3 regions of the Arthrobacter sp. Sr33 genome follow, and region 1 is predicted to be linked to each of the others. Evidence: riboswitches for the same ligand, from Rfam matches in the RefSeq annotation. Region 1 holds a riboswitch; each other region holds the start of a gene.
The links. A riboswitch is a leader RNA that binds a small molecule or an ion and turns the genes downstream of it on or off. The one in region 1 is predicted to bind S-adenosylmethionine.

Region 1 (5,063 bases):
GAGAGATTCGGTGCTGGGCAACTTCAGGTCCAGGACGGCAATTTTCAACGAGAACCTGAGGATCATCGCCGCCCGGCATGACGCCCTGATCGCAGACATGTGGGCGCTCCGGCAGCTGGTGAACCCGCAGATGTGGGATGGAGACCGGTTGCACTTTTCCCCGCTGGGTCATCACACCATTGCCATGATGGTGCTGGAAACCCTCGCGGTACCCCATTCCCTGACGCCGCTCGAACCGCAGCCGCTGCCCCATCAGAGCTGGCGCGCCGCGCGGACGGAGGACCTGGTGTGGGCGAAGGTGTATTTCGTCCCCTGGGTGCTGCGCCGGCTCCGCCGCCAGTCCTCGGGCGACGGGGTGCTGGCGAAAAGGCCCGATGCCGCTCCGATCTTTGGCCCCGGGATGCCCCCCGGCGTTGGCGGCTAAGCCCCGGTCATTCACTAGTGATCGGTGTAGAAGGCTTCCCGCAGGCGTTGATCGAGCTGGTGGATCTCGGTCAGGAAGGCGTCGTGGCCGATCGGTGAGACGATCGTGTGGACGGGCACCTCCCCCGGCAAGGCCTGTGCCAGGGTGTGGGACTGGCTGGGGAAATACAACCGGTCCGAGTCAACCGCTGCGATGAAGAACTCGGCGGTGGCATCCCGCAACGCCAGGTGCAGGGGACCGCGGTCCCGGCCGGCATCATGCCCCATGAGTGCTTCGGTCAGCACCAGATAGCTGTTGGCGTCGAACCGTTCCACCAGCTTGCTGGCTTGATGGTCAAGGTAGCTTTCCACCTGAAATCTGCCCCGGGCTGCCGGGTCCGACGAGCCGAAGGGTGTCTCAGCACCCTGTGCCGCCCGACCGAAGCGGTGCTCCAGCTCCGGCTCGGACCGGTAGGTGATGTGGGCGATGCGCCGGGCCAGCCCGAGCCCGGCGACCGGGCCTGTGCCCGGGTAGTAGTCCCCCGCGGCGAATCCCGGGTCCAACCGGATAGCCTGCAGCTGCGCCTGGGCGAAGGCAATCTGCTCTGCCGAGCTTGCGGCAGTGCAGGCGATGACTGCGCACCGTTCGACCCGCTCCGGGTACACCAGAGCCCACTCCAGAGCCCTCGCGCCGCCGAGCGACCCCCCGATCACCGAGTGCCACCGATCGATTCCGAGCGCATCAGCCAGGAGGGCCTCGGCCCGGACCGAATCCCTGACCGTGAGGTAGGGGAATCGGGAGCCCCAGGGGACGCCGTCGGGGTCCGCTGACGCAGGTCCGGTGGAGCCATAGCAGCCGCCGAGCATATTGATGGATACGACAAAATACCTGGTGGTGTCGATGGTTTTGCCGGGGCCCACCAGCTGGTCCCACCAACCGTCTTCGGTCGAATCGCCGCGGGCAACATGGGAGCTGCCGGTCAGTGCATGCTGAATCAGGACGGCATTGGACCCATCGTCGTTGAGGGTGCCCCAGGTTTCATAGGCGAGCGTAACCTCGGGCAGGTGCCCCCCGGTTTCACAGGTGAAGGGGCCCAGACCGAGTGAGCGGACGACGCCGTCAGGTGTCACCTGGGCCCGGTCCTGTTGTGCGGTGTGAATAGTTGTCACTGGTATCGCCCACCTCGGAATCCGCGCTTGCGCCGGACACCCTGTCCGCCGCCTGGTCGTCACCCGGGGCACCCCACCGCGAAGGAGGGTTGCCGTCCAGCAAGCCGGGGCTTGGTGGAGCGGGGTGTTCCGCTCCGTGCTGGCACTCGTGACCTGTTCCTAGATAACCCGAAAACGCAGCTTCGACGCAAATATGTGAACGTCCGTGTATCTGAACGTCCGTGGCAAGAAAGACCCTGATCTACCCCCAGCAGCCCGATAAGCTTGCGCCATGCGGATCCGCCCAATCGATCTCGTCGATGTATTTGTCTACCTCGTCGTCCTGGGTCTGTTCATTCAACTGTTTCCCGCGGTGATTTCCGAGACGTTCACCCTGGCGTTGCTGACCGCTGCGCTGCTGAAGCTGGTGCTCGAACTGGTGATGCGGGTGAAGAAGGCCCTGTTGACCCGCGTCCGTACGGCTGAGCGGGTTCTCCCCCGGGTGATCAATGGTGGGGCCCTGCTGCTGGTGCTTCCCGGAAGCAAACTCCTGGTGCTCCAGCTGGTGGCGTTCCTCTTCGGCGATGCGGTGTACCTGGGTGGCTTCTTCCAGGTCACGGCGCTGATCATCGTTCTGATGGCTGCCCGGGGTGGCGTGAGACGCTTTTTCGTCGGTAAGGGTCCCCTAAGTCGAGACACAGATCACAAAGTGCCAAACTAGGGCCATGCGCTTGGACCATGTCTCATATGCTTGTGAACCCGACGGCCTCGTAGCAACTGCGGGGAGGATCGCCGATGCCCTCGGCGTCGACCCGGTGAAGGGTGGTGTGCATCCCCGCTTCGGCACCAGGAACATGATTTTCCCGATGTTGAACGGTCAATATCTCGAAGTTGTTGAGGTGCTGAACCACCCGGCTTCCGACAAAGCTCCCTTCGGCCAGGCGGTTCGCGCCCGGTCCGAGGCTGGCGGCGGCTGGATGGGTTGGTGTGTTGCTGTGGATGATCTGGCCCCCTTCGAGGAACGCCTCGGTCGTAGCGCCGTCCCGGGCAACCGCAAATTTCCTGACGGTCAGGAGCTCACCTGGCAGCAGATTGGCATCAAGGGGCTGATCGCTGATCCCCAGGTCCCCTATATGTTGCGGTGGGACGACGGTACTGAGGCCCTGCACCCCTCACAGGCCCGACCCGCTACAGTGCGCCTCGATTCGCTGACCATTGCAGGGTCCCCCGACCGGATTGCTGAATGGCTGGGCACGCCGGCGACCGAGCCGCTCGATGAGGTTGTTGTGCAGTGGGTGGCACCCAATGGCACTCCCGGCATCATGTCCGTGACTTTCCAGACTGCCAACGGCCTGGTGGAAATCTAACTGCACCCTTTCGTGTGACCGGCCGACAAGTCGCCACGCGACTAGTCGCCGATACCAATCGCCGATCCAAAGAGGGCGAAGCCTACAAACCCGGCGATATCGAGCAGGGCGTGGGCGATGACCAGGGGCATCACCCGTTTGCTCCGGGTGTAGGCATATCCAAAGATCAGACCCATCAGGACATTGCCGATAAACGGCCCGAAGCCCTGATACAGGTGGTAGCTGCCCCGGAGCAGGGCACTGGTGATGATAATGACCGGCATTGACCAGCCCAGCTGCTTCAGCCGGTGAAACAGGTATCCCACCACAATGACCTCTTCGACCACTGCGTGACGCAGCGCCGAGAGAATCAGGACGGGCACGGTCCACCAGTAGGCGTCGAGCGCAGCGGGCTCGATTGCCGTCGTGATCCCCAGCGCACGCCCCGCCGCGTAGACGCCGAGCGTGCCGACCCCGATGACCATCGCCAGGCCGAACCCCAGGCCGAAATCGACCCGTGGCCGGCTGAAAGTGAATCCCAGGGTGCGGAACGCCGACTTTCCCGGTTCCGTCAGGAGGAATAGCACCAGGAACACCGGAACCAGCGCGAAGAAGATGCCGAGCAGCTGGTAGGTGAGGTCGAAGTACTGGCGGTCATTCAGGACCGGATTCAGCCGGGTGGTCTGCGCAGCGAGCGGCGCCTGGCTGAGCTTGTCGAGCAGGTTGACCACCGCGTAGACAGCCGATTGCCCGAGGGAAAGTCCGAGCACAATCGCTATCTCGGCGGTGATCCGCCGACGTTGGACGGGGGCCGACCGGTTGACATCGTCCGGCGTCGACGTCGTGGACGCCTTGGGTATCTCGGTGGACATGCCAGCCATCCTAGTGGGCGATCCTTGGGGCTAGTCGGCACCCAGCTTCGGGGCGACGATAACGGTGGTCCCATGCTCTTCGAACGACCGCCGCTGAGCGGCGGTGATTCCTGAGTCGGTGATCAGATTGCTGAAGGTGTAGCCGGTCATGGTCGCGAAGCATCGGGTGCCGATCTTCGACGAGTCCGCGACAACGTAGGCCTTGGCGGCGCGTTTGGCGACCATTGCGTTGACCGCGGCTTCACCCTCGTCGCTGATGGTGGGCCCGACGACCGGGTCCAGCCCGTTGACTCCGACAAACGCCAGGTCGAGGGCCACCCGCTGCAGCACCGCGTCAGCATACGAACCCACCAGTTCATAGGAGCGGGGGTTGACGATGCCACCGGTGACCATGATTTTGAAGTTGGGCCGGACAGCGAGCTGGGCTGCAATGTTGATGGCGTTGGTGACGACGGTGAGCGTTGGCTTGTTTGACGGTTCCATCAGGTCGCTGCGTTTGCTGAGCGCCGAGGCGATTGCCGTGCTGGTGGTCCCGCCGCAGAGCCCGATCACCGCTCCCTTGGGGATGAGGTCGCTTGCGGCCTGCGCGATCGCACGCTTCTCCTCGGCGTGGACGTCCTTGTTGTAGCGCCCGGGCAGATCGTAGGCGACGGTTTCGATGGTGGCCCCACCGTGTGTGCGGGTCAGCAACCGCTGCTCCGCGAGGCTGTCCAGGTCCCGCCGGGCGGTGGCCGGTGAGACTTTGAGCTTGCTGACTATTTCGTCGACTTCCACCTGGGTGGCTTCGGAGAGTAGGTCAAGGATGGCGCTGAGCCGTTCCGCGCGTTTCATCCCGCTGGCCCGTTCCCGTTGATGGTGGCTGCCGCAGCGACCGGGCCGGCAGTAGCGAAGAGGGTGAGCAGGCGTGCGGTTTCCGATTCGATGGCAGCACGCCCGGCCCCGATATACTTCCGCGGGTCGACGATTGTCGGATTGTGGTCCAGGTACAGGCGAACGGCCCGGGTGGAGAGACTGTTCAGGTGCGTGGAGACATTGATTTTGGTCATCCCGGCCCGGATCGCTGCAGCGATAACGTCGTCAGAAACCCCAGACGACCCGTGCAGGACCAGCGGCACATCGAGCACTGAGTTCAGGGCCGCGATCAGGACCAGGTCCAGTTCGGCGCTGCGCTGAGTCATCGCGTGGGAGGAGCCGACGGCGACGGCGAGCGCGTCGACACCCGTGGCGGCCACAAAGGCGGCGGCCTCCCCCGGGTCCGTCCTGACGCCCGGCGCGTGAGCGCCGTCCTTTCCGC
Region 2 (5,063 bases), on a different contig from region 1:
GCGCCGGACAGGATTGGTATGCGCGTAGCCGGCGGAGCCGGTTGACGCTGTGGAGCAGGTACGTATGATCCGAAGGAATCTCAATGATGTTGTCAACGAATTATTTGGGTTGCTTCTCCGGTGTCCTGGCCCGCTCGGGGCCAGGACACCGGAGGGCCTCTAGCCCGTCCAGCCCAGGTATGGCCTGCGGTCTGCGTCCGGCAGTTCGCCTGCCGTTGCGGGCAGGACCTTAGGGCCGTCGGACTGTCCCATCAGCCAGTGGAAGAACACTTCGGACGTGAGCGCTTCGAAGCACGCGGCCTGACTGCGGAACCAGTGCTCGTGCGTGTCGCCCTCAACGTAGGTTCCGTAACCGAAAAGTTCCTCGGAATCGTCGCGGGCGCGGGCCACGGCGAAGACGATCAGCGGCCAGGCTCCGGCATCCCATCCCTCAGATCCCCAGTTCGGCAGGGCTGACCAGCCGGAATCTTCGAGGGTTTCCATCCAGTCATACCCATCCCCCATCCGATCATCGGCGGGAAGTCCGGGGACGGTGACGGTTTCGTCGGTATCGGTGGTGTTCGTACGGGTCATTATTCCAACGCTCATGCGGTCGCTCCTCTAGTTCACAGGGCGGGAAACGTTCAGTGACCAGCACCCGTTCCCTCTTCCCCACCATGTTTTTTGCCTGCTGGCGGAGCTTGCGGAGCTGTGTCCGACGGAGGCGGTGCCAACCTGTTAGGGCAAGCGGTCGGGAGTTGGTGAGGAAATAAGCGACGTAGGAGCGCCGAGGCGAGTCACGCCCGCGCCGCCGGCCACAGGCCGGTTGAACAGCCGGAGCGGGCACGTAGAATCCAACGGACAGCAGCAAAAAAATGAAAGACAATGCTTCTACTGCCCGAGCGACAGCGAGGACCTTCCTGATCCGGGAAACGCCCCAAACGTTTCTGTCATGGCCGCGACGGCGTTTCCTAGGCGGGCGACGGACTGGGGTTTCCTGGCGGCTCGTAGGCGGTTCCATCGCGGAGCATAGCCCACAGGACGTTGAGCCGGCGTCTGGCCAGGGAAAGCACGGACTGAACGTGAGTCTTGCCTTCTGCACGTTTGCGGTCGTAGTAAGTCCTGGACGCGGTCGAACTTCGCAGACTCGACATAGCCGCCATGTAACAGGCCCGAAGAAGACGCCGGTCATATCGCCTCGGTCTGTGGTGGTTGCCCCGTATCCGACCGGAATCTTTCGGCGCCGGCGCGAGACCCGCGACTCCGGCAAGCCGGTCGACGCTTTCGAAAACGGACAGATCACCGCCTATAGCGCCAAGGAATTCCGCTCCGAGCAGGGGTCCGAAGCCTGGCATGCTGAGCATGATCTCTGCCTGGTGGTGTTCGCGGAAGCGCTCGGCTATCAGCGTGTCCAAGGCGTCGATCTGGTTCTGAATATCCAGGACTTCCTGCGCGAGCTCGGCGACCATCGGCGCACCGATCCGCTGGGCGGCAACGGTGGTGTACTGGGATTTCGCGGCCGTTACGGCCCTTTCTGACACATCGGCGCTGCTGCGGGCGCCCTGGCTACTAAGCCAGGCGTGAAGGCGTTTCTGTCCGAGCCGACGCAGCGCATCGGGGGTCTGGTATCTCGTGAGCAGCAACAGCCCGGCCTTGGATCTGCTGTAGTCAAAGGCCTGTTCGAGGGCGGGAAAGTATTCCAACAACTGTGCACGCAAGCGGTTGATCGCGCGAGTGCGGTCGCAGGCCTTGTCCGTGCGGCGGGCGGTAAGGATCCGCAGATCCACGCTGATGTCATCCCCGGTACGAACCGGTTGCAGATCCCGACGCATCCGGGCCTGGTCAGCGATCACCGCGGCATCCTTCGCATCGGTCTTGCCGTCCCCACGGTAAGTCCTAGAAGCGTGATGTACCGTGCGTCCTGGAATGTAGAGCACGTGCTGGTCATGGGCTACAAGCAGTGCGATCAGCAGTGCAGCCCCACCGTGGTTCAGATCCACGGCCCAAACCACCTCTCCCCCACTATCAAGCGCCGCGACGCTTCCCATCAAATCCAGCAGATCTGTCTCGTCATTGGCCACCCTCTGAGAGAACAAACGGGCTCCCTCAGCGTCAATGACCACGCAGTGGTGATGGGTTTTGCCGGCGTCTATCCCGGCCCACAGTTGCGACAAAGCGCTCTCCCTTCATCGTTCGAATATGAAGCCCAGCAGATAACCTCGCCGTCGTGTCCTTATCCAGCGATCATCTTCTTGTCGCGTCTCTCAATCAGCGGTCGGGCCATCGTCGAAGCAACAGGCGGCCAATCCTTCGAAGCCGTGACAACCGTCCGGCACAGCAGCAAAAGCCATACCCATCACCCCTGGGTAGCCAAGACACTACAACTGCCCTGCAAACTACCTGCTCAACAACATAAGGACAGCAGCAAAAAAGAGAGTGGTTTCCGGCGACGACCGGTCGGGAGCGCCGGCTGTCAGCCCGAACGGTAGTGAGGCCCGTTTAGTGGGCTTGTGTCCTAGGCTCGCTCTGCGGGGATATCTGGCGCGTAAGTTAGCGTGCGTGCAGGTAGTGGCGTAGATACGCCGCCTGGGAGCGTTTCGACTTCATGGCTGCACTCCTTTGTCACACGCCGTAATTCCAACTGTGGAAGTTGCGTGAATCAAACCGGACCGGCTTTAGTTGTGTACGACCATCCCGAGCGGCCGAGAGATCTGGATCGATGACGCCGCAGCAACCCATTGGAGCCTCAGGCTTCGATAAGGTGCTACCGCCAGACCGATGGAGAGTGAAATGACTGTACCTACCGCGTCCGCTAATAAGGCAAGCGCTGAACGGGACCCTGGCCAGTGGCTCAAAAGTGTCCGGGCCACGGGCAGGTGGGAAGGCTCAATGACCACCCTCGTTGAAACTCGAGGGTTTACCTTCCGGACCGATGAGCCTGTTGCTGTGGGCGGGAACGACAAATCCCCAACTCCCATGCAGTATGTGGTTGGAGCGGTCAACGGCTGCGTCACCGTAGTTATCGAAACCGTGGCACGGGAACTGGGCATCGTCGTTGAAGCCATCGATACCTCTTCCCAAGCTCAGCAGGACGTTCGGGGATTCCGGGGGACGGCGGACGTCTCCCCTCATTTTAAGAATTTCGCGTTGACGGTGAATCTGCGCACGCCGGTTCCAGAATCAGAGTTGGATACCTTCAAGCGGCAGGTCGAAAAGCGGTGTCCGGCCATCAACTTGGTGCGAGACGCAGGTGTTGACTTTAACCTCGTATGGCTGATTTCCGGGGCGGAGGCATGACCAGCGCGGGACTTTGGACGCTCGGCCTTGCCGTCGGGTACACGCTACTTCTGGCTTTGACGAGCCGGGCCGCTCGTAACCGGGCAGATCATGGGGAGGGCTTCTTCGTCGGTAGCCGGACCTTCAGCCCGTGGACCGTGGCGTTTTGTATTACGGGCCTGTTTTCAGGATCCTCCTATATCGCCATCATGGAGCTGAGCTACCGAACAGGGATATCAGCTATCTGGTATGGAGTGGCGGAAACGGTGCAGGTTCTCCTTATCGCCCTGATTCTCGTCAAGCCGTTGCGCAAACGCTTGGTGGTAACGGTGACTGGAATGATCGGGGAGCGGTTCGGTCGTAAAGCCCAGGCGATTGCAGGGTCAATCACGGCGTTGACCTTCCCCATGTGGTCAGTGGCGACGGCCATCGCTTTTGCCTCCGCGCTGCACGCTCTCACCGGTCTTTCAATCCACGCCGCCATCATCGTGACGGCGTTGTTGCTCCTTGTGTTCCTCTCCGCAGGCGGAATGCGAGCTGTTGCCTTCACCCAGACCGCCAACTGTGTGGTTTTCATCGGCATGCTCGCCGTTGGAATCCTCGCATTCTTTATCAATCCGGGCATCGATGGCATCCGCCAGCTTGCCGTGGATCAGCCGGAGATGCTGGATATGTCCTCGGCGGGAGTGACATTGATTGCCGCCTGGTTCGGTACTTTCATTGTCAATGTTCTTCTGGCGCAGGCCGCCTTCCAGATGACCATGTCCTGCCGCACACCCGAAGACGGCCGCAAGGGCATGCTCTACGCTGCGGGTCTCGGCATCCCGTTCATCGTCATTGGGGCTTTGCTGGGTACCGCTGCTGCGATTGTCGTTCCGTCACAGGACCTGGGATTGGTGGCGGTATCGCTCTATATCGCTGAGGTGGTTCCCGCGCCGCTGGCTGGTGTCTTCTTCCTGGGAGTGTGGGCCTGCGCCCTGAGCTGGGCGGGCCCATGCCAGTTTTCGGGTGCAACCAGCCTCGGACGTGACGTTGGTCGGGCGCTGCGTCCCAACGCCAGCGAGGATGACCTGGTGCGGTACACCCGGTGGTCGCTTGTCCTGTTGACCGTCCTGATGATTGTGTTCGCTTTCTTGCGCACTGAACAGGCCGCCTGGTGGAACGTCCTCGCTTGGACATTGCGTAATGGTGCCACCCTTGCGCCGGTGCTGGCCGTATTGTTCTGGCCATTGGCTACCCGCCGCGCTAGCTACGCGGCAATGCTCGCCGGATTCGGCACAGGGCTGGGTTGGTATCACTTCGGTGGTTGGTCGCCGTCGCAGTTCCTCTTCGGTATCCATCCGGTATGGATCGGGATGACGATCAATGTCGTAGTCATGATCAGTGTTTCGCTCGCCTCAACGCATTGGCGACTCACCACGGATGCTGGAAGAAGGCAATGGGGTCTGGTGGCCGGCGTCTCGGCCTCCATCCTTTATCTCATCACAATATTCTTCTGGGGATCGCTGCATCCCTTGGGGTTGTCCGGGCTGATGTTCTTCACGGCAACCGCTGGTGCGGCCACCGCGACCTTCCTACTCACCGAAGGCACAAAGCCACACGACGATGTTGAACAACGGACAACGGACCCTTCTCACCACCGGGCATCGGCGCGCTAGCCGGGTAGGGCAGTTGCCGCTGATTCATTCGACGGAACTACCCAAATCTCTCATGAACTCATGAATACGTCAGAGGTTCGTCGTATCTCGGTCAGGTAACTCCCAGTTTCAAATGTTCGAACATTTAAACTTTTTCGGGTACGTTTGATT
Region 3 (5,063 bases), on a different contig from region 1:
CCGAGGCGATGCCGATGCCGACGCCCAGCGAAATTGGCCCGGGGGAGAAGGCGGTGACTATGACGAGCGAGATGAGAAAGCCGGGCACGGCCAGCAGCACGTCCACCAGCCGCATCGCTGTGGTGTCGGCGGCCCGTCCCGCGGTTGCGGCAATGATCCCGACGAGCGTGCCCACCACCAGACCGATGAGGACCGCGAGTCCCGCGGTGAGGAGGGTCTGACGCGTACCGAACACCACCCGGGTGAAGACGTCCCGGCCGAGATGATCGGTGCCGAAAATGTGGTCAGCGTCGGGTGCACGAAAGTTGTCGCCCGGCACCCCGTCGAGTGGAGAGAACGAGGTGAACAGGTCGGGAGCGAGCGCCCAGGCGGCGACGACGGTCAGGGGCGCCGCCGTCAACCAGAGGGACGGGCTACGAAGCGGTCCGCGCCGTCGTCGGGCTGACGGCACAGGAGCGGTCTCGGGCACCGCCGCCCCGAGGCCGGGACCGCCGTTCCTGCCTGGACCTGGATCTGCAGTCAGTACTGGAGGGGGGAGATTATTGGTGGTTGGCACAGGGAAACCTTTATCGAAGGGAGGTCATCAAGCAGCAAGGGCCCGGGGGGCGCCATCTCGACTGCTGGTGAGGATGCGGGGATCAAGGAGCGGATACAGGAGGTCAACTGCCAGGTTGACCACCACAAAGATCGAAGCCGTCAGGAGCACCAGTCCCTGCACCAACGGCACATCCTGGGTGGTGACTGCCGTCAGGACCACTGACCCGAGACCCGAGCGGGCGAAGACGGTTTCAGTGATCACCGACCCGGCGAAAAGCGTTCCAACCGTGATGCCCATGATTGTCAGGGCGGGACCCGCAGCGTTCTTCAGCGCGTGACGGAAGAAGATCCAGGACCGTGAGGCACCCTTCGCCCGGAGCACATCTATGAAGGGCTGGTCATAGACGTGGTTGATGCTCTTGAGCAGCACCTGGGCCAGGGGAGCGGACACGACAGTGGCCAGTACCAGTACCGGGACGGCGAGGGACAGAAAGGAACCATCGGGGAACAACGACATGACTCCCCAGCGGATGGAGAGCAGATCGAGCAGCACAAGACCGAGCCAGAATGCTGGAATGGCCGCGAACAGGGGAGGCACGTTCACTAAAACCCGACGGATCACCGTCGAACGGGTGAGTGTCGCGGCGCCGACAAGGGAAACGGCGATGAGTACCGCAGTGATGAAGGCGGCGCCGGCCAGGGCGACGGTCGACCCGGCGACTCCACTGATCCGGTCCCACACTGACTGTCCGGAAGCCAGCGAGTACCCGAAATCACCGGAGAAGAGCCCCACCAGCTGGTTCAGGTATTGCGTCAGCAACGGCTGGTCATAGCCGTACTGACTCTTCATGGCGTCGATCGCTGATTGATCGACCGCTGAGTCGGCGGTCAGGAAAATTGTTACCGGATCGCTGGGCAGAAGCTGTACGGCGAGAAAAACCGCAGTGTAGGCGAGCCACACCACCAACAGGGCCTGACCTATCCGTTGCAAGAGATAGCGGATCATGGACGCTACCCGCCGGTTTTCCAGGCACCCTGGAATACCGGGGCGGTGCCGGACGTGAATTCAATCTGGGTCCCGCTGTGGGCACCGTAAACCTGGACCTCGTCCCAGAGCACCAGGGAGTAGGCCTTATCCACCACCAACGCATACTGTTCGTCGGCCAGCAGCTCATCGCGCTCTTCGAGTGAGGTTGCCGCACGCTCGGCCGCGAAGATCGCGTTGAGGTCTTCGTCGCTGGTGTGCGTCATGGTGTTGTTTTCCGGCTCGAAGATCGGGCCGAGACCGCCGTAGATGAACTGTCGGGTGCCGAAAAACTCCACCGCTGGGTCAGGCATTGCTGAGGCGAGAAAGGTGTTGTCGCCGGCGCGGTTGTTGAGCTTGACACCAATCTCACGCCACTGCTGTTCAATCAGCTCGAAGGCCGGTTTGATGACAACCGAATTGTTGGAACTAGTGACGGTCACCTCGAGTGCTATTCCGTCTTTGGCCCGGATGCCGTCGGCCCCGACTTTCCAGCCCGCCTCGTCGAGCAGCTGTCGTGCTTCCTCGGGCTGGTATTCGAGTTCTTCGGACAGGTCGGTGAAGCCGGGTGCCCGGTGGTTCAGGACCGAGGCAGCCAGTTCGTAGCTGTCGGACAGGACGGTGTCCTTGAGACTTTGCCGGTCAATACCAATCTGCAGGGCCCGGCGGACGTTCTCGTCGGCCAGCTTCCCGCTGCCGACCCGGACCGCGGCCATGTTCACTGTCAGGTCCACGCCCTTCGCCGGGAGAACCTGATTACCGGTCGCAGCGAGGGTTTCCTCGTCCACCGGCTGGAGGCCCCTCACCAGGTCGACCTGCCCCGACTGGACCGCCCCAGCACGATGGGCGACCTCCGGCAGGTATTTGACGACGACCTTATCGAGGTACGCGTCACCCTGGTTGTCAGCGGTTTCCGGCGCCCAGGCGTAGTCCGGGCGCTTGGCCAGTACTACTTCCTCATCAGGCTTCTCGGACTCGAAGGTGAAGGGTCCGGACCCGGATATCTGGGAGATGGCTGATTGCCCTGCCGCATCCAGCTCAAGTGTTGCGGGGGACACCAACCCGGCGGTGACCGAGGTGGTGGCCCGCAGGAAGTTCGCGTTAGGGGAGGACAGCGTCACCAGCACCTGATCAGCGCCGATCACCTCGGCCGACTCGTACCCGGCGAAGTCCACGTTCGGTTGAATCTGGGCCGCCTCAATCCCAAAGCCCTGGGCGTCGAGGTTCAGTTTGACTGCCTCGGCGTCTACCGGGGTGCCATCACTGAACGTCACATCGGGTCGAATGGTGAAGGTGAACTCGGTTGCGTCTGCGTTGGCGGAGAACTCGGAGGCTATCCAGGGGACAATCTTACCCTGGTCGGCGTCGAAATACGTCAGGCGGTCCAGGACGCTGTTGAGGACATTGGACTTTTCATAGAACCTCGCTGACTGGGTCTGCCAGTTATTGATGGGGGTCACCTCGGCATATACCAAGGTGCCGCCCTCGACCGGCTGTCCACTGGCCACACTTTCACCCGGAGCGGTGGTGGCGGTCGAACCGCAGGCGGTGAGCGCCACTGCCGTAAGGCCGATGAGCGCCGCTACCCGCAGGGACCGCCGGCGTGGACCGGGATTGGGCGGTAGGACGTTGTGGTGTGAGACGGTGCGGGAAATCATGTCGATCCTCTCAGTCGTGATCGAGGTGCCCTACCCACGCACGCTGAAGCATCTGACCGCCAGGAATGGGGTCGACACCAACGGGGGATAAAACTTTCTCCATCGGTCCTGGCAGTAGCACCGGCCCGAGGGGTGGTTGCTGCGGCTTCAACGAGCCAGGTCTCTCAGCCGCTCTGGATGGTTGTTCAGTCCGGGGGAGCGATACCCTGCGGACTACGGCGATCTAATCGCATAATGATGGGGCGATCAAGAAAGTCCTGATCTGTACGACTTCCGACGCAACATTCAGCATTGGCAGGCCGGTGCAGGTGGGTATACATTTCGGTATGAGAGAGATCAGCACGGAGTGGCGGGTGATCGATAACGTTGCGACGGCATGGTTCGACGCGCGTTCGCTGACCGTCGGGGCGGCGCTGGCCCGACGCATCCTGGAGTTGACACCCGGGGTCGGGACCGATCTGCGCAGGACCGGCGTCCGAGTGCGCCTCGACTCGGACCGCCACACCGAGACAGTATCGGCGGCTGCGCAGGATCTTGGGCTAACGGCGAACCCTGCCGTGCTGCAGCAACTGAGCGTCGTCGTCGAATCCCCAAATCCATCTGGGGTGAGGGCATTCTGGCAACGCGTGCTCGACTACGCGCCTGCTGACAACGGCGGTCTGGCGGATCCGTTGCGGCGCGACCCCGCGCTACGGATCCGGCAGTCGACCGAGCCGCGGCCGTTGCGAAACCGCATCCACCTGGACGTGGTGCGGCCGCCTGCGGAGGTCGAGCGGGCGGATCTTGGTCCCGCATCAGGACCGTTCGAAGTCCGTCACACCGACCCCGACGGCAACGAGGTAGACCTGGTGCCTGGCGCGGCGCTCGGCGGGGGAATCGGCACAGCCGACTGGCAGACGGTGTTCAGCGCGATGGCGTGCTACCGCACCACCTCATCGACCCAGCAGCGAGACCTGACCACCGCAGCAGCGGCCCTGGCCGATAACACGGGCTTCCCGCTGCTCATCGATTTACGCCCCGGGCTGGTGATCTTCGACAGCGGCAAGGACCAGTGGGAGGGCGCCGCCGACGGTCTCGACCCCGATTTCGCCCACCTCGCTGGGGGACTGCAGACCGTGGCACGCGAACTCGGAGCCACTGCGGACCACGGGCTGCCACGCTTCCCCCAACTCTTCTTCGACGCCGCCGACGTCGAGGCGGTTCGTGCGTTCTGGGTCGCCGCACTCGGATACACCCGCGACCAGCGGGCCGGGGTCAGCGACATCCAGGATCCGCTGCAGCTGAACCCCGTGTTGGTATTCCAGGAGATCGACGCTTCCGAAACCGAGCGCCGTCGCCAGCGCAACCGCCTACACGTCGAGCTTGACGTGCCGCCGGACCTTGCGCAGACGCGCCTCGCCACCAGCGTCGCTGCTGGTGGCAGGCTCCTTGACGAATCCGAGGATCACTGGCGGGTCGCCGACCCAGAAGGCAACGAGTTGGTGATCGTCAGTAGTTCATAATCTTCCGTCAGGTTGGCGGTAAAGGGAGTTCCGGATCCGCTGCTGAACCCTTCCCGGAAACGCCGATAATCTACATTATGTCACCTAACGGATATCTGGTGGTCAGAAACACGAGTCTTTCGTCATGGTCATTTTGATTCGCGCGTCAGAGACGTTGGTGTCCGGCCACTGCTCAGAGCGCACCTCAATTCCCGATGCAGTTCCCTGGCGGACACCTGCGGCGATTGATACTGCGGTCACCACATTAACCTGCTCCCCTGGGCCGATGACGTAGCCCTCAGCCGGTTCGGCCCGGTCCAGTATGGCTTGAACCTCAGGGTCCTTTGTTAGCGTCGAGCTCAC

Region 2: linked by a shared signal. The riboswitch ahead of ACX80T_RS15325 (OsmC family protein) and the one ahead of metX (homoserine O-acetyltransferase MetX) in region 1 are both predicted to bind S-adenosylmethionine.
Region 3: linked by a shared signal. The riboswitch ahead of ACX80T_RS04055 (ABC transporter substrate-binding protein) and the one ahead of metX (homoserine O-acetyltransferase MetX) in region 1 are both predicted to bind S-adenosylmethionine.

What each region holds. Positions count from the first base shown of each region.
Region 1 covers NZ_JBTNDD010000005.1:173,581-178,643, forward strand. Annotated here, with positions in the region: gene ACX80T_RS08990 (SGNH/GDSL hydrolase family protein) at 1-424, shown strand, start outside; gene metX (homoserine O-acetyltransferase MetX) at 439-1,572, opposite strand; SAM riboswitch class IV at 1,591-1,726, opposite strand; gene ACX80T_RS09000 (hypothetical protein) at 1,844-2,272, shown strand; gene ACX80T_RS09005 (VOC family protein) at 2,277-2,918, shown strand; gene ACX80T_RS09010 (CPBP family intramembrane glutamic endopeptidase) at 2,960-3,769, opposite strand; gene ACX80T_RS09015 (DeoR/GlpR family DNA-binding transcription regulator) at 3,800-4,600, opposite strand; gene ACX80T_RS09020 (class II fructose-bisphosphate aldolase) at 4,597-5,063, opposite strand, start outside.
Region 2 covers NZ_JBTNDD010000014.1:6,983-12,045, forward strand. Annotated here, with positions in the region: gene ACX80T_RS15315 (hypothetical protein) at 160-588, opposite strand; gene ACX80T_RS15320 (IS110 family RNA-guided transposase) at 951-2,153, opposite strand; SAM riboswitch class I at 2,666-2,764, shown strand; gene ACX80T_RS15325 (OsmC family protein) at 2,869-3,276, shown strand; gene ACX80T_RS15330 (sodium:solute symporter family protein) at 3,249-4,913, shown strand.
Region 3 covers NZ_JBTNDD010000002.1:251,010-256,072, forward strand. Annotated here, with positions in the region: gene ACX80T_RS04045 (ABC transporter permease) at 1-400, opposite strand, end outside; gene ACX80T_RS04050 (ABC transporter permease) at 584-1,543, opposite strand; gene ACX80T_RS04055 (ABC transporter substrate-binding protein) at 1,549-3,219, opposite strand; SAM riboswitch class I at 3,316-3,403, opposite strand; gene ACX80T_RS04060 (VOC family protein) at 3,546-4,721, shown strand; gene ACX80T_RS04065 (hypothetical protein) at 4,824-5,063, opposite strand, start outside.